Jilunia laotingensis: one gene and its partner. The protein of the gene in region 1 interacts with the protein of each later gene in a pairwise test. Links are inferred from orthologs where the notes say so. Each region holds a gene or a part of one and is shown in the gene's direction. Other genes may lie near its edges.

Region 1 (9,715 bases):
ACCAGGAAAAGGTAACACTTTCATGCGTACAAAACTTAAAGATGTAGTAAGTGGCTATGTCCTCGAACGCCGTTTCAACATCGGTGAAAAACTGGAAGATGTGCGTGTAGAACGTCGTCCTTACCAATTTCTGTATAAAGAAGGAGAAGACTACATCTTCATGAATCAAGAAACTTTCGACCAGCATCCGATAGCACACGACCTTATCAATGGCGTTGACTTCTTGCTCGAAGGTGCTGTTCTTGAAGTAGTATCCGATGCTTCTACCGAAACTGTACTTTATGCCGATATGCCTGTAAAAGTACAAATGAAAGTTACTTATACCGAACCGGGCATGAAAGGCGATACGGCAACCAATACATTGAAACCTGCAACAGTGGAATCGGGTGCTACGGTACGTGTTCCTTTGTTTATCAATGAAGGTGAAACCATTGAAATCGACACACGCGACGGTTCTTACGTAGGACGTGTAAAAGCATAACATCTCGATTATTATAAGTCTCAAAAGGCTGGTATCTATCCGTAGATATCGGCCTTTTTCTTTTATATCCCTATGCCGGAAACAGAAATGCAAGACCGATTAAAATCACAAATTCTTTCTTCTCCTATCTTTTTTATGTACATTTGCTCCATCGATATATTTAAAGTTTCAATTATATAAGTAATATTCGCATGAAAAGATTAATGTATGTATTATGCTTTGTCTTGATTTCCATCGTAGCACATGGGCAAGCAAAGTATGTTTTCTATTTTATCGGAGACGGTATGGGGGTAAACCAGGTGAACGGTACGGAAATGTTCCGTGCAGAATTGCAAAACGGACGGATCGGAGTGGAACCACTCCTGTTTACACAGTTTCCGGTAGGCACTATGGCAAGCACCTTCTCTGCCACTAATTCGGTTACTGACTCATCGGCTGCAGGTACCGCCTTATCGACAGGTATTAAAACATACAATGGTGCCATAGGTATGAATGATCAGAAAGAACCTATCGAAACCGTAGCAGAGAAAGCGAAAAAGGCCGGAAAAAGAGTGGGCATCGCTACTAGCGTAAGTGTAGACCACGCCACACCTGCCGCCTTCTATGCTCATCAGCCCAATCGAAGCATGTATTATGAGATTGCTACCGACTTACCCAAAGCCGGTTTTGACTTCTATGCAGGGTCCGGATTCCTAAAACCGACTACAACAGCCGACAAGAAAGAAGCCCCCAGCATTTTCCCCATGTTCGAAGAAGCAGGATACACATTGGCACGTGGATACAATGACTATAAAGCCAAAGCTCCGAACGCGAAGAAAATGATTCTGATTCAGGAAGAAGGTGCAAACACAGGGTCACTGCCGTATGCAATCGACCGTCAGGAAAATGACCTGACTTTAGCCCAAATCACAGAAAGTGCCATCGACTTCCTGATGAAAGAGAAAAACAAGGGTTTCTTCCTAATGGTAGAAGGAGGTAAAATAGATTGGGCATGCCATGCAAATGATGCGGCTACAGTGTTCAATGAAGTGATGGATATGGACGCAGCCATTAAAGTCGCTTATGAGTTCTATAAGAAGCACCCGAAAGAAACTCTGATCGTAGTAACAGCCGATCATGAAACCGGTGGCATCGCGCTGGGTACAGGAGAATATGCTTTAAACCTGAAAGCACTCCAATACCAAAAACAATCAGCCGATGAACTTTCAACACAGATCAGCCAATTGAGAAAAGCCAAAAACAACAAGGTCACTTGGGAAGAAATGAAAGCTCTGTTAGCTGACAAGATGGGATTCTGGAGAGAAGTACCCATCTCTTGGGAACAGGAAAAGAAGCTTCGCGACGAGTTCGAAAAATCTTTTGTTCATAACAAAGTGGTGTTTGAAGAAAGTTTATACTCCAAAAGCGAACCAATGGCAGCACGCGCTAAAGAGGTAATGGACGAGATCGCCATGATCAGCTGGGCAAGCGGTAGCCATTCGGCAGGATATGTTCCGGTATTTGCCATCGGAGCCGGCGCTCATTTGTTCGGAGAGAAAATAGACAATATCGAAATCCCGAAACGAATTGCAAAAGCGGGAAAATACTAAAAGAAGGAAGAATTAAGAATCAAGGGGGAAGAAGCTATTTTCCTCAGTACTGCCCACGAGTTGGCATTGTCCACCTTTTGCATGGCACTGTTCCTTATTTTATTGTAAATGGAAAACTTCAGGATTCAGATTTTATACCTGAATCCTGTTTTCATATATGGTGACCTTCATTATTAGTTTTCTCCAGTCGGGCTTATTTGTAAAAAATATGCCAATATATGTAATGCCCCGTAAGATATATTCTTACGGGGCATTACATATATTAATATCACCTATCTCTTCTATATTTCTTCTTTCGCAATCCGGTCACAATTTCGTTTCCCCTTCCACATATTCCTCAAGAAACAGGTTTTCGCCATCGAAAACGGCATAAGAGAAGAAGTTAATCCAATCTCCGAGAATCAAGACACGGGCCGTCGCACTTAACATTAGGTCAAGTTCAATATGACGGTGCCCATAAATAAAGAAATTGATGTTCGGGTGATTCTTCAGATACTCTTTTGTATAGAGAACAAGATATTCCTTATTTTCACCCATGTAATCCGGTTCTTTACCATCGGCACGTTTCATACGGCTGTGCTTTGCCCATGTCAAACCAAGATCAACACTCCACCGGGGATGAAGATTAGAGAAAAGCGTCTGCAAAGTCTTACTGTGAAACATGCCACGCAAAAACTTGAACTTCTTATCGGGGTCTCCCAATCCATCACCATGTGCCAGATAGAACTCTTTCCCGTATATTTCGGTAGTCAATGGCTTACGGTGAATGATAACCCCACATTCCTTTGTTAAGTAATCGCCACACCATATATCATGGTTCCCGGTAAAGAAATGCACCTCCACTCCCATATCTGTCAATTCCGAAAGCTTTCCAAGGAAGCGGGTAAAGCCCTTGGGAACTACCAACTTAAATTCATACCAAAAATCAAACATATCGCCCAACAAATAGACAGCGGCAGCTTTGTGCTTAATACTATCGAGAAAATTCACCAGTCTTCGTTCCTGAGTACGCCCATGTTCAATAGCACGTGAGCCTAGATGGGCATCGGAAAGGAAATAGATGTTTTTCATTTCAATTATGAATTAGTAATTACAAAATATCAAACGGAATGTTTCTTTTCTCACAGGAATCCCAGTTCCAATTTAGCTTCCTCGCTCATCATGTCTTTGTCCCATTCCGGCTCAAAGACCAGATTGATAGTGGAAGAAGTGACTCCTTCTACCGACTCTACCCTTTGCCGGACATCTTCCATGATAAAATCGGCCGCTGGACAGTTAGGAGCCGTCAACGTCATATCTATGGATACTTCAAAAGTATCGGAAACATCAATCTTATAGATAAGTCCCAGATCGTATATGTTCACCGGTATCTCCGGATCGTACACAGTCTTGAGCATATCTACTATTTTCTCTTCTATTTCAAACTTAGTCATAAAAGTGAGTATTTATTTTTGCAAATATAAGAATAAAATCATTCAGACAAGTCCTTCGTCAGCAAAACTGTAGAACTTACCATCACAGATTATAACATGATCGATCAAATGAATGTTCATCGTATGAGCTGCATCCTGAATCTGTTTGGTCAGCGCCTTATCTTCCTGGCTGGGGCGATTACTGCCCGATGGATGATTATGAACGACAGCCATTCGAGTCGCACGTTTCAATATGGCTTCCCTAAGAAGGGTACGTACATCCACAAATGTCCCGGCAATCCCGCCTGTGCTGACACACACTTTATCAATCACCTTATTTGCCTGATTGAGCAATAACACCCAAAATTCTTCCAAAGGAAGATCGCACATCAAAGGATGGAACAATTCATAAATATCCTTGGAACAAGTGACGGCAGACCGTTCCATTGCTTGCTGGAGCTTACGACGCTTTCCCAATTCCAAAGCAGCCATAATAGTGACGCTTTTAGCTGGACCCAATCCCTTAAAACGAGCATAATCAGGAAGTTCCCATCGAGCCAGTTCGTTAAGGTCGTTATGGCAGTCTTTAAGCATTCGGCGCATTAGCTCCACGGCTGTTTCTTCCGTATTTCCCGATCCAATCAATATAGCCAGTAACTCCGCATCACTTAAAGCATCCGCTCCTTTACTCATCATTTTCTCACGTGGTCTGTCTTCCTCCGCCCATTGGTTAATATTAAGTTTCTGCCTGTCTTCCATGTTTATTATATTATAAGGTATAGTTGCACCGACCATAAGAACCGATTGCCTCCTCCTGAATAAGAGGTTTCTACTATTGATAAAAATCTGTTATTTATAAAAAGTCCTTTGGAAAGCTCCAAACTCACCGCGTTTCAAGATACAACGTTCCCACCAAGCTCTCCAGAAGCCCGTTCCATAACCGATAAGTTGTATAAATGAAGCAGCGACAGAATAGATGCCGATCCGCAGACTATGATTCCTACATGTAGAATCAATACAGACCAACAGAGCATACAGAACGATCGGAATCAGACTATACAGGCAGAAAAAGCTCCCGATTAAAAGCAGGACAACTCCTAATGTGAAGATGGCTGGAAGCAGATGTACTATTTTTAATGATTCCGGATATTTCTTATACAGATTAATACGGGCTATCCCCGAATTATGTACTTGTTTAAAGAATTTCTTAAGATCCGTACGCCGTTTGTGATAAACCCACGCTCCGGGAAATAGACGGCAACGATAGCCCCCTTTGAAAATACGGATACTGAAATCGATATCCTCTCCGAAACGCATTTTAGAGAATCCCCCTAAAACGTGATACACTTCGCGCTCTACGCCCATATTAAAGCTGCGGGGATAAAACTTATCCATCTTCTTTTTTCCACCCCGGATGCCACCGGTAGTAAAAAAAGAAGTCATAGAATAATTGATAGCCTTCTGGATATCGGTAAAAGAATCATGCGCCCTGTCAGGCCCCCCGAACGCATCGGCTGAGGAATCTTTTAATTCATTTTCAACCGAGTCCAGATATCCTTCCGGCAAAATACAATCCGAATCCAAAATAATGAGATACTCTCCCTGACTTCTCTCCGCACCATAATTCCTCGTTTGTCCCGGACCGGAATTAGGCTTCTGAAAGTATTTTATATCCAGACAATTCTTGTATTTATCAACCACCTCTCGGCAAGGAACCGAAGAACCATCTTCCACGACGATCACCTCAAAGTCTTTGAAATGCTGAGACATAAGGCTTTGCAACAGTTCATCCACTTCATCCGGACGATTATAGACAGGAATTATGACGGAATATCTCATATTTTTCTATTTTTCTATTCTACAGGCAAAGATAAGTGATTATTTTAATAACAGGACGGGACACCCCCGCAAAGGATGTCCCGTCCTATAAAATATTTCTTGTTTACGACTATTTACTTACAATATCCATTGTATCGGATGCAATCAGCAACTCTTCATCTGTAGGGATAACAACTACCTTCACCTTGGAATCATCCGTTGAGATAATGGCTTCTTCTCCACGAACTTTATTTCTTTCCGGATCAATCTTTATTCCCATGAATTCAAGGCCTTCGCATACCCCCGCACGACAAGATGCTTGGTTCTCACCTACGCCACCGGTAAAGAGAATCACATCAACTCCTCCTAATGCAGCAGCGTATGCACCAATGTATTTCTTAATGCGATAGAAATACATTTTCTCTGCGAGAATAGCTTTGGGATTACCAGCGGCAACAGCTGCTTCCAATTCGCGCATATCGCTGGACACACCCGAAACGCCTAATACTCCACTCTTCTTATTTAGCAAGTTGGACACCCCAGTGGTATTCAAGCCTTCCTTATCCATGATGAAAGTAACGGCACCCGGATCGATGTCACCGCTACGAGTACCCATCATCAAACCTTCCAACGGTGTCAAGCCCATGGTCGTGTCGATGCTCTTACCATCTTTTATGGCAGTGATAGAGCCACCATTACCAATATGGCAAGTGATCAACTTCAGCCCTTCCGGTTTGATGCCCAGAAATTCACATACACGCTGTGAGACGTAACGGTGGGAAGTTCCGTGGAAGCCATAACGACGCACACCGTATTTTTCATACAGGTCGTAAGGAACGGCATAAAGGTATGCATAATCCGGCATTGTCTGATGGAAAGCCGTATCAAACACACCTACCTGCGGGATATCCGGCAGAATAGCCGAAATAGCATTTACACCTTTCAGGTTTGCAGGATTGTGAAGCGGAGCCAGATCGTTACAAGCAGCAAAAGCTTCAAGCACTTCCTTATTCAGTAATACAGATTTGCTGAAACGTTCACCGCCATGTACCATACGGTGTCCGACGGCATTTATCTCGTTCAATGATTTGATGGCACCGTATTGCGGGTCTACCAATGTCTTAAGGATGAGTTCCACGCCTGCGGTATGCTCGGGAATGTCCTTTTCAATGATCTTCTTTTCACCGTTCGGTAGAGTCAGCTTCAAAAAGGAACCTTTCAGGCCGATTTTTTCGATACCACCTTGTGCAATTACCTCTTTACTGTCCATATCGAACAGTTTGTATTTGATTGACGAACTTCCACAGTTCAATACTAATATCTTCATTTCTATATCGAATTATAGGTTATTTCAACTTTTTAGCCGCAATAGCTTGATTGGCAGTAATAGCAATCATTCTGTAAACATCTTCAATGGAACAACCGCGTGAAAGATCGTTTACCGGACGGGCTATGCCTTGTAGAATCGGTCCAACAGCATCGGCATGTCCCAAACGCTGAACCAGTTTATAAGAAATATTACCGACTTCCAAACTCGGAACAATCAACACATTCGCCTGACCTGCGATGGGAGACCCCGGAGCTTTGCTCGCACCGACTTCAGGAACCAATGCTGCATCAGCCTGCAACTCGCCATCGATAGCCAGTGTAGGATCCAACTCCTTGGCAATCTTCAATGCTTCAACCACTTTATCCACAACTTCGTGCTTAGCCGAACCTTTGGTTGAGAAGCTTAATAAAGCAACCTTCGGTTCTTCTATTCCTGCAACAGCCTGAGCCGTACGAGCCGTACACACGGCTATCTGAGCCAATTGTTCAGCATCAGGCACAGGAGTTACGGCAACATCCCCCATAACGAGAATGCCATTCTTTCCGTATTCGGGAGCATGCGTCAGCAATAGCATCGCACCGGAAACTGTAGTAATGCCCGGAGTCGTTTTAATGATTTGGAGTGCAGGACGCAACACATCTCCTGTAGTATTACGCGCACCCGCCAACTGCCCGTCAGCATCATTGTTCTTAATGATAAGGCACCCCAAATACAAAGGATTACGCACCAATTTACGAGCCTCTTCGATAGTCATACCCTTCTTCTTACGCAACTCACATAAAAGCTGTGCATATTCTTCCATCTTCGGATGGTTTTCCGGATCGATGATGGTAGCTTTACTGATATTTCCCAATCCCCATTTGGCGGCAGCTTCTTCAATTTCCTTCGGATTTCCTATAAGAATAAGGTCTGCAACTTCATCTGTCAATATCTGATTGGCAGCTTTCAGGGTACGTTCTTCCGTTCCTTCGGGCAGAACAATGCGTTGGCGATCCGCTTTCGCACGCGCAACGATAGAGTTAATTAAATTGAGCATAAATATTTTAAAATATATGTATAGTCTGGTAGTAACGTGTCATTCACGTTGCAAAAGTACACAATATTGTAACATCTACATTGCAAAACGGGGCATAAATATGCCCCGAATATACAATTATTATAATATTTAACACTAATAGATTACCTGTGGAGCCACATCCTTAAATTGCTCCATACACATTCCGATGGTGGCACCGATATAGGTAGGGTCGCAAATAAGATACTTCGTCCCGTCATCCAATATGATATAGTCACCTGGAATCTCTTCAGTAAAGCGAACCGCTGAAGCAATATGGTTCGGATAATCCAGCAAAATGGCATCCAATCCTAACAAATCCTTTACTAAAGTAGCATACAGAATAGCCCGGTCTTCGCAATCGCAAGCGGGATAAAAGAAGTTCTCATCCAGAAAGAATGGCTTCTCGTAACCAAACTGATCACCATCCGTTTGGTACTCAAAACCCGTCTGAACAAATTCGATCAAGAGATTAGCCGCTTCACGTTGCGACTTTCCTTTGATTGCCTCTTTCAAAGGAGGGTACAAGGTTGCTTTCAGCTCCTCACTCATTGGCGTATGATAGTACACTGAAACATCACATTGGGGATAGTTTTTATAAAACTCCATCAGATTTCGATTGACCACCGTCTCTACTTTTACAGACCCGGAGGTAGGAGAAACAGTTTCTTGATATTCCGCCATATCAAATTTAGGAGCCGCATTAATAGCTAACGAGATGTAGTTTTTAGCATTGGCGAAATCTTGTTTATAAGTATATACTCCCATCCCCCCATTCTGCTTTTCAGCATTAAAAACATAATACTTCGTTCCTTCCAACATTATATAAGGTATGCCGTACAATGCACCAGCAGGAGCCACCATCAGTTTTAGCTTCCCATTGATTTTAGAAAGACGTACTTTGTAACCCGACTTATTCAAAATAAACATTTGCAGAAAAGCAATGTCATCTTTCTGTTGCTCACCGTAAAGCTGTTCTCCGATCTTTTGGGTAAACAACAAATACTCCCAGTCGCTCATATTCTTTTCTTCACGCAAGGTCATGCAATCCTTGATCAGTTGCTCATGATCCGCCTTGCACAACTTACTCCATGCATCCGCCACGTCTCCTTCGCGGTTGCCTGCAAGTGCCAAATTTTCTATTGCATCGGTAGCGACCTTCATCGGTGTACCATAAAAATTCACAGAACTCCGTTGAACCGGTCTTTCAGTAACAGGCACTTTCGGCATGTCTATTTTTACGGGAAGATAGGGATGTCCGGGAACATATACCCCCGGAGCAGGTTTATCTGTCATTACGGGCAGTTCCGGCTTCTTCACGTCTACAGGACGGCCCGCAATGGTAGGTTTTTCCATGTCCGGAATTTTAGGTGAGGCGGGCTTAATAGCCACCGGAGCCTGAGGTTTCTTTCCATCAAACACCGGTTGTTTCACAGGTTCCGGCCTAACCGGAGGTTCCAACGGATCAAACGCCTCAAACTTCGCCCAGGATTCTCTCAGGAAAGTTTCGAACTCTGCATCTGCCTTATTCTTGAATTCATTAAATTCTTCTTGCTGAGCTTTCTGGAAGGCATCGAAATCTTTCTCATAATCCACCTCCTGTCCCATAGCTGCCGGCAGAGATACAAACATCCCAGCTATAAAAAGAATAATATACTTCACCTTGTTATTCATCTGTACATTTTTTAGTCACTTATTTAATCAGTACCATCTCATAGAAAGCACACCGTTGGTTGGCAGGGATCGAATAAACCCATTTCAACACATTCTGATAGGTAACTGTATCCGTAAACGGGATATTTTCCTTGGTAGCTACCATCATCATGTTTATTTTTTCATTCTCCTTTCCCGGCTGCTTCTCCATCAGATAATCCACAGAATTACTGAAAGGTATATTATACTCATGCCCTGCTGTCAGCAACCTGTCAGCTTCATAGGCATTAGGATAGAGCAAAGATCCACCTGTGCTGTCAAACCAAAAAAACTTCAGATAAGAGTCCGCACCGTGTACCTTCAGACTGCAAGTAAACA
Region 2 (10,751 bases), 550 kb from region 1 along the record:
TCATAATATTAAGCATTTTAAACCACTTTCTCATTCATCTGTTCGGTTAAAAAGAATCAGTGTCGGTTTAACCAATGTACAACGACTTACTAATGATTCTCGAAATACAAAGAGCCTGTTTTAATTTTCCTCAAAAAGAACTTTCAAAACAAGGCTGAGCTAAATTTAAACAGGATCTAAATCACATTATCATTTTGACAATGTGATTTAATCACATGTAATGAGTCGCGTTTTTCCGACCATTGACCAACTTGATTGTAAAAAACGCAGTATAAAGCAATATGCATTTTTCAGATTATCCGGGAAATGCGCAGATAGATTACATAAAGCTTTATTTATCCTGCTATTCTTTCGAAATGCATTCCCATAGAAATTTATTACAACTTTTTATCAAAAGGAAACGCTTCATCCAAAGGAGGCAAATAGAGCAATATAGAGGTAAAAAAAATGCTTTTTCAGATAAATTGAACTTCATTTTAATAGAAATAGTTATTCCATTTGCTAAAAATAGTAACTTTACGCGTTGGTTATTATTATCCAATCTGTTAAGAAAGGATACTTAAGCCGATAAATATAGCTATCCAAGCCGACAACTAAGGCTATTTCATCTGCATTTTATGGCTTTTTGACCTTAATAACTGCCTTTACAGAAGTTAATTCTACATTTTTAAAATAATGTCAGTTAGCAATAAAGGTGAAATAAGAACATATTGATATGCATATTAGTAGTTTATTATAAATAAAGACAAAACAGATTTCTCTTATTTTCCATCCCACTAGCTAGAGTCATATGCTCCAATTCCACAAAACAGAAGCATATACTTTTGAAAAGAAGCATGCATAGGAGAAGAAAAAATATCCACAGAAATCACCAAATATTTTGTTATCCATCTGAATATAACTATCTTTGTCGCCAAAGTAACAACTATGATTCGAAGACTCAACATACACTTATTTGATCCTATCAAAAATGCAAAAGTTACAATTACGATCTAAAAAGTCTTCAATATGAGGAAAATAAAAATACTATTCGTACTATTTCTCTTTTGCTTTTCTGCTCAGGCAAATCAGACAAAAGATACAACCAACGACTCGGTACGAATCAGCTTATTGACTTGCGCCCCCGGAGAAGAAATTTATTCCCTCTTTGGGCACACAGCTATACGTTATGAGGAACCGGCAAAAGGGATCGATTACGTCTTCAACTATGGTCTTTTCAGCTTCAATACTCCCAATTTTATACTTAGGTTTGCTTTGGGTGAAACAGATTATATTCTTGGAGTAACCTCCTACGACCGTTTTGCTGCTGAATACGACTACGAAGAACGTAGTGTGTGGCAACAAACACTAAACCTACTGCCGGAAGAAAAGGGAAAGTTGCTATATCTGCTGGAAGAAAATTGCCGGCCCGAGAACCGGACATACCGGTATAATTTCTTTTATGACAACTGCGCTACCCGTCCTCGGGATAAAATAGAAGAAAGCATCGAAGGAAAAATAAGCTATGATTTTTCAGACAGAAACCACACCAAATCCTTTCGTGACATTGTACATCAATATACGAAAGGACATCCTTGGTCACAATTCGGCATCGACTTTTGTATAGGGAGCGAAGCAGATCGCCCGATCACAAACAGACAAATGATGTTTGTCCCGTTTTATCTGAAGAATGACTTTCAAAGGGCTAAAATCATAAACAATGGAAAAGAGAGAAAACTGGTATCGGACTCGCGAATAATCATCGATTGTGAAGACACCGACTCATCCCCTACCAAATTCGACATCATGAACCTCCTGACTCCTATGAGATGTGCCCTGCTATTATTCATTATAGTAACAATAGCTACCATATATGGCATAAGGAAAAAGAAGGGGCTTTGGGGATTAGACTTGGCATTATTCGGAACTGCAGGAATTGCCGGTTGTGTAATTACGTTCCTTGCACTTTTCTCCCAACACCCGGCTGTAAGTCACAATTACTTGCTTTTTGTATTTCAACCCGGGCATCTGATCTTCCTCCCAATCATTGTAAATGCTGCCAGAAAAGGAAGAAAATGCTGGTACAATGTTGCGAACTGCGTCGTTTTAACACTTTTTATAGTGCTTTTTCCGCTAATACCGCAAAGAATTGATTTAGCTGTCGTACCTTTGGCACTCTGTTTGCTGATACGTTCTGCAAGCAATCTCATTCTGACTTATAAAAAAACAAAATGAAAGGATTACTGACTTCCATAATAACAGTATTAACTATTACCGGACTGCAAGCCCAGCCGCTTCCCGCGTCTACCCCCAAACTGGTAATAGGACTGACGATCGACCAGTTGCGTACAGATTATTTGGAAGCATTTTCTACCCTATATGGTGAAAAAGGATTTAAAAGGCTTTGGAAAGAGGGAAAAGTTTTTCGTAATGCCGAATATAATTTCAACCGAGTAGACCGAGCATCCGCCGTTGCCGCCATTTATAGCGGCACAACGCCTTCCATGAATGGCATTGTAGGCAATCAATGGTTGGATGCTTCTACTTTAAGACCGACAAGTTGCGTAGACGACCCTGCATTTATGGGTAATTATACGGATGAAAACAGTTCCCCAGCCTTATTACTCACTTCTACAATAGCCGATGAACTTAAAATAGCCACCCGCAATAAAGGTTTGGTATATGCCATCGCTCCTTTCCGCGATGCTGCCATATTTGCAGCAGGTCATGCAGGAAACGGAGCATTTTGGCTAAACAGCAATACCGGAAAATGGTGTAGCACCACTTACTATTCTGAATTCCCTTGGTGGGTCAGCGAATATAATGATCGACAAGCCATCGATTTCCGTATAGGAAATATCGTATGGACACCAGTACATCCGGTAGACAAATATGTCTATCTTCCGGAATGGAGGGAGGATGCTTTCAAATATAAATTTGATGATGACCGGAGAAACAAATTCCGCCGGTTAATAGCTAGCCCGTTCGTTAATGATGAAGTAAACTCATTGACAGAGGTACTGCTGGATAAAAGTAATATCGGTAAAGATGATATACCGGACATGCTCTCATTGATGTATTATGCAGGCAATTATGCCCATAAGACTTCACAAGAGTGCGCCATGGAATTGCAAGACACGTATGTACGTCTGGACCGTAGCATCGCCAACCTATTGGAGATGGTCGATAAGAAAATCGGGCTTCAGAATGTACTTTTCTGCATCACTTCTACCGGGTATGTAGATACAGAGTCCGCCGACCACGGGATTTATCGCATTCCGGGAGGAGAATTTCATTTGAACCGCTGTGCAGCATTATTAAACATGTATCTGATGGCTTCATACGGTGAAGGGCAATATGTAGAGGCCTATTATGACCAACAGATCTATCTCAATCACAAACTGATCGAACAGAAACAACTGGATCTGACCGAAATACAGAATAAGGCAGCCGACTTTCTAGTACAATTCAGCGGTGTGAACGAAGCATACTCAATGCATCGTTTGTTATTAGGTGCATGGACCCCTGAAATCCACATGATCCGTAACGGATTCCACCGCAAACGCTCAGGAGATCTACTGATCGATGTCCTTCCCGGATGGACGGTAATGAACGAAACCAATCCTTCGGAAAATAAGATCATTCGTAATGCACATATACCGGCTCCACTCGTATTTTTTGGAAACACAGTGAGACCGGAGGTAATAGAAACACCTGTTACCGTTGATCATATTGCGCCTACACTGGCTCATACAATGAGAATACGGGCTCCCAATGCCTGCACAAAAACACCTCTTACCATCAGGTGAATACTCACCTTATTCAATTAGCAAATAATAAATAAAAAATAATAAACACATGGGATTTAATGAATTTTTAAGCTCGATCTTTGGAAACAAATCCACACGAGACATGAAAGAAATTCAGCCCTGGGTAGACAAGATTAAAGCTGCATACCCGGAGGTTGAGAAATTGGACAATGACGGACTTCGTGCCAAGACACAGGAACTAAAACAATACATCTACGACTCTGCTACAAAAGAACGTGCTAAAGTAGAAGAATTGAAAGCGAGCATAGAGTCTTTGGAGTTGGAAGATCGTGAAGATGTTTTCGCTCAGATCGACAAACTGGAAAAAGAAATTCTCGAAATATATGAAAAAGCACTGGACGAAGTGTTGCCAGTCGCTTTCTCTATTGTAAAAGATACCGCCAGACGGTTTGCTGAAAACGAAGAAGTAGTGGTAACTGCCACTGATTTCGACCGTACTTTAGCTGCCACTAAAGACTTTGTCCGCATTGAAGGAGACAAAGCCATTTATCAGAACCATTGGGTAGCAGGAGGAAACGACACTGTATGGAATATGATCCATTATGATGTGCAGCTGTTCGGTGGTGTGGTTCTCCACAAAGGTAAAATTGCCGAAATGGCAACAGGTGAAGGTAAGACATTGGTAGCAACCTTGCCTGTATTCCTCAACGCTTTAACCGGCAATGGGGTTCATGTTGTAACCGTGAACGACTATCTGGCAAAACGTGACTCGGAATGGATGGGACCGCTTTATATGTTCCACGGACTGAGTGTCGATTGTATCGACAGGCACCAGCCAAACTCCGATGCCCGTCGTCAGGCTTATCTGGCAGATATTACATTCGGTACGAATAATGAATTCGGCTTCGACTATCTGCGCGACAACATGGCCATCAGCCCTAAAGACCTTGTACAGCGTCAACATAACTATGCCATTGTCGATGAGGTGGACTCCGTATTGATCGATGATGCCCGTACACCGTTGATCATTTCCGGTCCCGTACCTAAGGGGGAAGACCAGCTTTTCGAAGCTCTTTGCCCGATGGTAGAACGTTTGGTAGAAGCCCAAAAAGTTTTGGCTACCAAGTACCTGACAGATGCTAAAAGATTGATTGCCTCCGACAACAAGAAAGATGTGGAAGAAGGATTCTTAGCTCTGTTCCGCAGCCATAAAGCATTGCCTAAAAACAAAGCTCTGATTAAATTCCTCAGTGAACAGGGAATCAAAGCCGGCATGCTGAAAACAGAAGAAATCTACATGGAGCAGAATAACAAACGCATGCATGAGGCTACAGACCCGTTGTACTTTGTTATCGATGAGAAATTGAACAGCGTTGACCTTACAGACAAAGGTGTCGACCTTATCACAGGCAATTCTGACGATCCTACATTATTTGTTCTTCCCGATATCGCAGCCCAACTTTCAGAACTGGAAAATGAACATGATCTGTCCGATGAACAGAAACTGGAAAAGAAAGATGCCTTATTGAACAACTACGCGATCAAATCTGAACGCGTACATACCATCAACCAACTGTTGAAAGCATATACCATGTTCGAAAAGGACGATGAATATGTTGTGATAGACGGACAGGTTAAGATTGTAGACGAACAGACAGGACGTATCATGGAAGGACGCCGTTATTCCGACGGACTCCATCAGGCCATCGAAGCAAAAGAACGTGTGAAAGTAGAAGCTGCCACCCAAACTTTTGCAACCATTACGCTGCAAAACTACTTCCGTATGTACCATAAACTTTCGGGTATGACCGGTACAGCCGAAACAGAAGCAGGCGAACTCTGGGACATCTACAAACTGGATGTTGTGGTAATCCCGACCAACCGTCCGATTGCCCGTAAAGACATGAACGACCGTGTTTACAAAACAAAACGCGAAAAGTACAAAGCAGTCATCGAAGAGATCGAGAGCTTGGTCAATGCAGGTAGACCCGTTTTGGTCGGTACCACTTCTGTCGAAATCTCCGAAATGCTGAGCAAGATGCTGAGCATGCGTAAGATTGAGCATAATGTATTGAATGCTAAATTACACCAAAGAGAAGCAGACATCGTAGCGAAAGCTGGTCTGAGCGGAACAGTGACTATTGCTACCAATATGGCAGGTCGTGGTACGGATATCAAGCTAAGTCCGGAAGTGAAGAAAGCCGGTGGTTTAGCAATCATCGGTACCGAACGTCACGAATCACGCCGTGTAGACCGCCAGTTACGTGGTCGTGCGGGACGACAAGGCGACCCGGGTTCATCCGTATTCTTTGTTTCACTCGAAGATGACTTGATGCGCCTCTTCTCTTCCGACCGTATCGCAAGCGTAATGGATAAATTAGGATTCCAAGAAGGAGAAATGATCGAACATAAGATGATTTCAAACTCTATTGAACGCGCACAAAAGAAAGTGGAAGAGAATAACTTCGGTATCCGTAAACGTCTGTTGGAATACGATGACGTTATGAACAAACAACGTACTGTTGTTTATACAAAACGCCGTCACGCCTTGATGGGCGAACGTATAGGCATGGATATCGTCAACATGATCTGGGACCGTTGCGTTGCCGCTGTTGAAAACAATGCGGAATATGAAGATTGCAAACTCGACCTTCTCCATACATTGGCAATGGATGCACCGTTCACAGAAGAAGAGTTCCGGAATGAAAAGAAAGAAAGTCTCGCTGATAGAACTTTCGATGCAGCGATGGCCAACTTCAAACGTAAAACGGAACGCTTGGCACAAATCGCCAATCCGGTTATCAAGCAAGTATATGAAAACCAAGGACACATGTACGAAAACATTCTGATACCTATCACAGATGGTAAACGGATGTATAATATCTCCTGCAACTTGAAAACCGCTTATGAAACTGAATCCAAAGAGGTCGTAAAATCATTCGAGAAGTCAATCTTACTCCACGTTATCGATGAATCATGGAAAGAAAACCTTCGTGAACTGGATGAATTGAAACATTCTGTGCAGAATGCAAGTTACGAGCAGAAAGACCCGTTGTTGATCTATAAGTTGGAATCCGTAAATTTGTTCGATACAATGGTAAACAAGATCAACAACCAGACAGTATCTATCCTAATGCGCGGACAAATACCTGTACAGGAAGCGCCCGAACAACCGGAACAGCGTCGTGTGGAAGTACGTCAAGCTGCCCCCGAAAGCCGTCAGGATATGAGCAAATACCGCGAACAAAAACAAGATCTGAATGATCCCAATCAACAAGCTGCAGCTCAACAGGATACTCGCGAACAACAAAAACGTGAACCTATCCGCGCTGAAAAAACAGTAGGACGTAACGATCCTTGTCCGTGCGGTAGTGGCAAAAAATACAAGAACTGCCACGGAAAAGCGTAAAAAGAATCAAGAAGGAAGATGAAAGAACTAAGCCTTCTCTCCTCTTCCTTCCCCAAAAGATGGCTCTGAACAGTTAAATATTGTTCGGAGCCTTTTTTTATTGGTACAAAATCGTATTTTTGCTAAATAAAGAAATAAACTATGGCAAAATATTCTTTCTTCTCTTTAGTCATCGTTTGTCTGACATTAAGCGCATGCCAAACGACGAGACAAATGCCTATCGATTATTTGGTGCCTGCAGAAGTTAGTTTTCCTTCTGAATTACGCCGGGTAGCCATTGTAAATAATATGAGTGAGACTCCTGAAAACAAATTGATCAAATCTGACTCGTCTAAAAAAGATGGAGAAATAGCCCGAGATGTGGTATATTATAATGGAGATGCCAAAATAGCTACCGAATCATTAGCAGAATCTATTGCGCAAGGTAACTATTTCGAAGAAGTAATTATTTGTGATTCCGCCCTACGTGCAAATGATAAATCTGCACGCGAATCTACTCTCAGCCAAGAAGAAGTAAAAGAATTAACCACTCAATTGAATGCGGACTTATTGATTTCCCTTGAAAATCTTCAACTAAAGGCCACCAAAGTAATTCAGTACCTCCGTGAATTCAGATGTTACTATGGAAGTATCGATCTGCAAGTTCATCCCACCCTAAAAATATATTTGCCAAACAGAAAAGGGCCAATGTTAACTTTAAATCCCAAAGACAGCATTTTTTGGGAAGAATACCAAACTGAGGATGCATATAATATCCATTCCGTAAAAGAAGTATCATTTTTGCATGCCCATCTAATAAAGGAACAAGATATGATTGCAGAAGCATCTGAGTTTGCCGGTACAATTCCAGTAAAACATCTCTTGCCCTATTGGAAATCCGCCATGCGAACCCTGTACACCAACGGATCAGTAGACATGCGCGATGCTGCATCCTATGTTCATAGAAATTCCTGGGACAAAGCTTTGAAACTTTGGGAACGCACCTTCAAAAATTCCAAAAAAGATAAGAATAAAATGCATGCCGCTCTTAATATAGCCCTCTATTATGAAACCAAGGACGACATCGAGCAAGCCATAACCTGGGCAAAAAACGCACAAGACTTAGCAGGTAAAATGGAGAATATGGATGAAAGATCTAAAGAAAGAATTGACATTAACGACATTCCCAAATTCATGATGACCACCTTCTACCTAGAAGAATTACAAGAACGAAAGGCAGGTTTAGCCACATTAAATATGCAAATGAGCCGATTTAATGATGATTTTTAATAAAATCATATGCAGGTAAATATTTTTTTTATACCTTTGAACTGAATATAAAGAGGAAGTCCCATGAAACTAAGTCAACAAATACAATCTGTAATCGAATCGGCCATCCGGAAAGCAGTTGCCAAGTATACTTGCGGCTGCGAGCAGACCCATGTTACAGATATCCATATACAACCCAACCAGAATTCAGGTGAACTCTACATTTTCGATGACGAAGATGAAGAACTTGTCAATACAACCATCGAGGAATGGGCAACGTACGAAGATGATGATTTCTACGAAAACATAGAACGTATCCTACGCTCGATTCTCTGCCGCATGAAAGACGGTGGTGATTTTGATAAGCTAACCATTCTGAAACCTTACTCTTTCGTGCTGGTAGACGATGAGAAGGAGACAATCACCGAACTCCTTTTAATAGACGACGATACTTTACTGGTGGACGATGAATTATTGAAAGGATTGGATAAAGAGCTGGATGAATTTTTAAAAGAGTTGTTGGAAAAGTAATTCATAAGCCATAAAAGCAGATCAAAATTTCCCTTATGCGCCCATCCGTATAAGGGATTTATTTTGGAGAAGAGTCCTTATCATATTCCATCGTAAACCAAAACGTAGAACCTTTTCCTTCCACAGAATCAACACCTATCCGTCCTCCATGTTTTTCTACCAGCATTTTACAGATAGAGAGTCCAAGACCGGTACCTTGTATAAAAGGATTAAATTTAATAAATCGGTCGAAAACATGGTTACATTGTTCACGAGACATGCCGCAACCTGTGTCGGCAACGTAAAAGAACAGCGTATTTTTATCCTTTAGACGATATCCTATCCGAATGCTACCTTCCTTCGTAAATTTTATAGCATTGGTTACAAAATTCGTAATCACCTGCGTCAACCTGTTTTTATCCGTATAGACGGTACATTGCGGCAGACGTTCATCAAAAAGCAATGTTACAGCGTCATTTTTTATTCTCAACTTCGCACTCCTCTCAATATCTTCCATAACTTGGTTTACATCTACCCACGTCTCATGAAAGTCATAAGTTCCGGCCTCAATCTTCGCCATATCGAGAATATCGTTAATAAGCTGCAATAGTAGCTCCGTATTATTCTCAATAATGCCGATGTACTCCTCCATCTCTTCCTTGCTATCTACGTGAGGAAGTAAATTAGAAAAACCTACGATAGAATTTAATGGAGTACGGATCTCATGGCTCATATTAGCGAGAAAAGCCGATTTCAACCGATTGGCCTGTTCCGCCTCTTCCTTGGCTTCCTTCAGTCGGTGATGGGTCTTCTTTAGAATATAAATATAAAAGGCAACAGCTCCCAGCACCAACAAAAAGATGGACACCGACCATACAATCTCTATCTGATATTGTTTAAGCAGTGGTTGAGGCTTGTTTATATAAATTGCGTCAGAGGGATAGAGAGAAACAGGTATATTAAAATTCTGCAATACCGGATAACACAAATTAGCGGAAGGTATCCCTCCGTCCACTCCTGGAATATCCCTTGGGGCTTCGCCACCCTGAACCCGATAAATCAATGACAATAATGCCTGTGCGAATGAACCGGAAGAGACGTAATACCCGCCTGCAAATGTATCTTTCGACAAATCCTCGTCGGCAAGCAGAAATAAAGGAGTGTGGGTGAAATTAGATATAATCTCCTGCAAATGGTCAAAAAGGTAATTGTTATCATTCCGGTTATGCGACTCAAACCAAGAGTAATAGATCAGTCCTGTCGCCCGGTCGTACCCGCGTAAGGTGTCCAAAAGCATCTCCGTTGTGATATGTACCGTGGACAGTTGTTGCAGCTCAATATCAGGATAGAAATTCTCAATCGTATTCTCCACATCCGAACGTACCATGTCACTGATATAACGGTCATCGGAAATAAAGGCAATCTTTTTCATTTCCGGCATCAACTGACGCATCAGGTCAATAGTCTCTTTCACATAATACACTTGGCTAAGATAGGTCAGATTATACCCTTTCCGCCATACGGAGGCGGGCACGGAATTATCCGCTGTCAAAGGCTCGTGTGCTAGAAGTATATCCAGTGAGGCCGGCAGAATATCCCGGGTGTTTGTGACTATGACAGGAGCATCTTTCCAAACATCATCAAACAGCTCCCGGCATACCATCCAAGCCGGATCACCAATAAACACTACCAGCTTGGGAGGCAAAGGATATTTCTCCTTCAAATGGTTCAATATTCCCTCCACTTCACTCACTGTCCTGATTGCGGGGACGGACAAGGATTCTGCTTTCACCCGAATGCCATTCTTTATCAACTCATCATGAACCTGCCAATAT

The links.
Region 2: the proteins of H8744_RS03280 (region 1) and secA interact in binary tests that used the Escherichia coli proteins (3 or more experiments, as listed by UniProt). The link is inferred for Jilunia laotingensis from one-to-one orthologs.

What each region holds. Positions count from the first base shown.
Region 1 is NZ_JACRTF010000001.1:804,552-814,266, forward strand. The notes cover bases 1-2,871. They hold H8744_RS03280 (alkaline phosphatase), read left to right. Parts: upstream 1-672; coding sequence 673-2,070; downstream 2,071-2,871. Other genes in these bases: efp (elongation factor P), read left to right, coding at 1-481; H8744_RS03285 (UDP-2,3-diacylglucosamine diphosphatase), read right to left, coding at 2,377-2,871. Also shown: more of H8744_RS03285, read right to left, coding at 2,872-3,141; H8744_RS03290 (iron-sulfur cluster assembly protein), read right to left, coding at 3,192-3,503; RadC family protein, read right to left, coding at 3,546-4,241; H8744_RS03300 (glycosyltransferase family 2 protein), read right to left, coding at 4,332-5,321; H8744_RS03305 (acetate kinase), read right to left, coding at 5,431-6,627; pta (phosphate acetyltransferase), read right to left, coding at 6,647-7,666; H8744_RS03315 (hypothetical protein), read right to left, coding at 7,802-9,358; H8744_RS03320 (DUF4384 domain-containing protein), read right to left, coding at 9,378-9,715.
Region 2 is NZ_JACRTF010000001.1:255,052-265,802, forward strand. What follows is about bases 3,452-7,358. They hold secA (preprotein translocase subunit SecA), read left to right. Parts: upstream 3,452-3,837; coding sequence 3,838-7,158; downstream 7,159-7,358. Other genes in these bases: H8744_RS01175 (alkaline phosphatase family protein), read left to right, coding at 3,452-3,788; H8744_RS01185 (DUF6340 family protein), read left to right, coding at 7,300-7,358. Also shown: lipoprotein N-acyltransferase Lnb, read left to right, coding at 1,009-2,214; more of H8744_RS01175, read left to right, coding at 2,211-3,451; more of H8744_RS01185, read left to right, coding at 7,359-8,427; H8744_RS01190 (hypothetical protein), read left to right, coding at 8,491-8,937; H8744_RS01195 (sensor histidine kinase), read right to left, coding at 8,996-10,751. UniProt on the Escherichia coli protein: Required for protein export, interacts with the SecYEG preprotein conducting channel.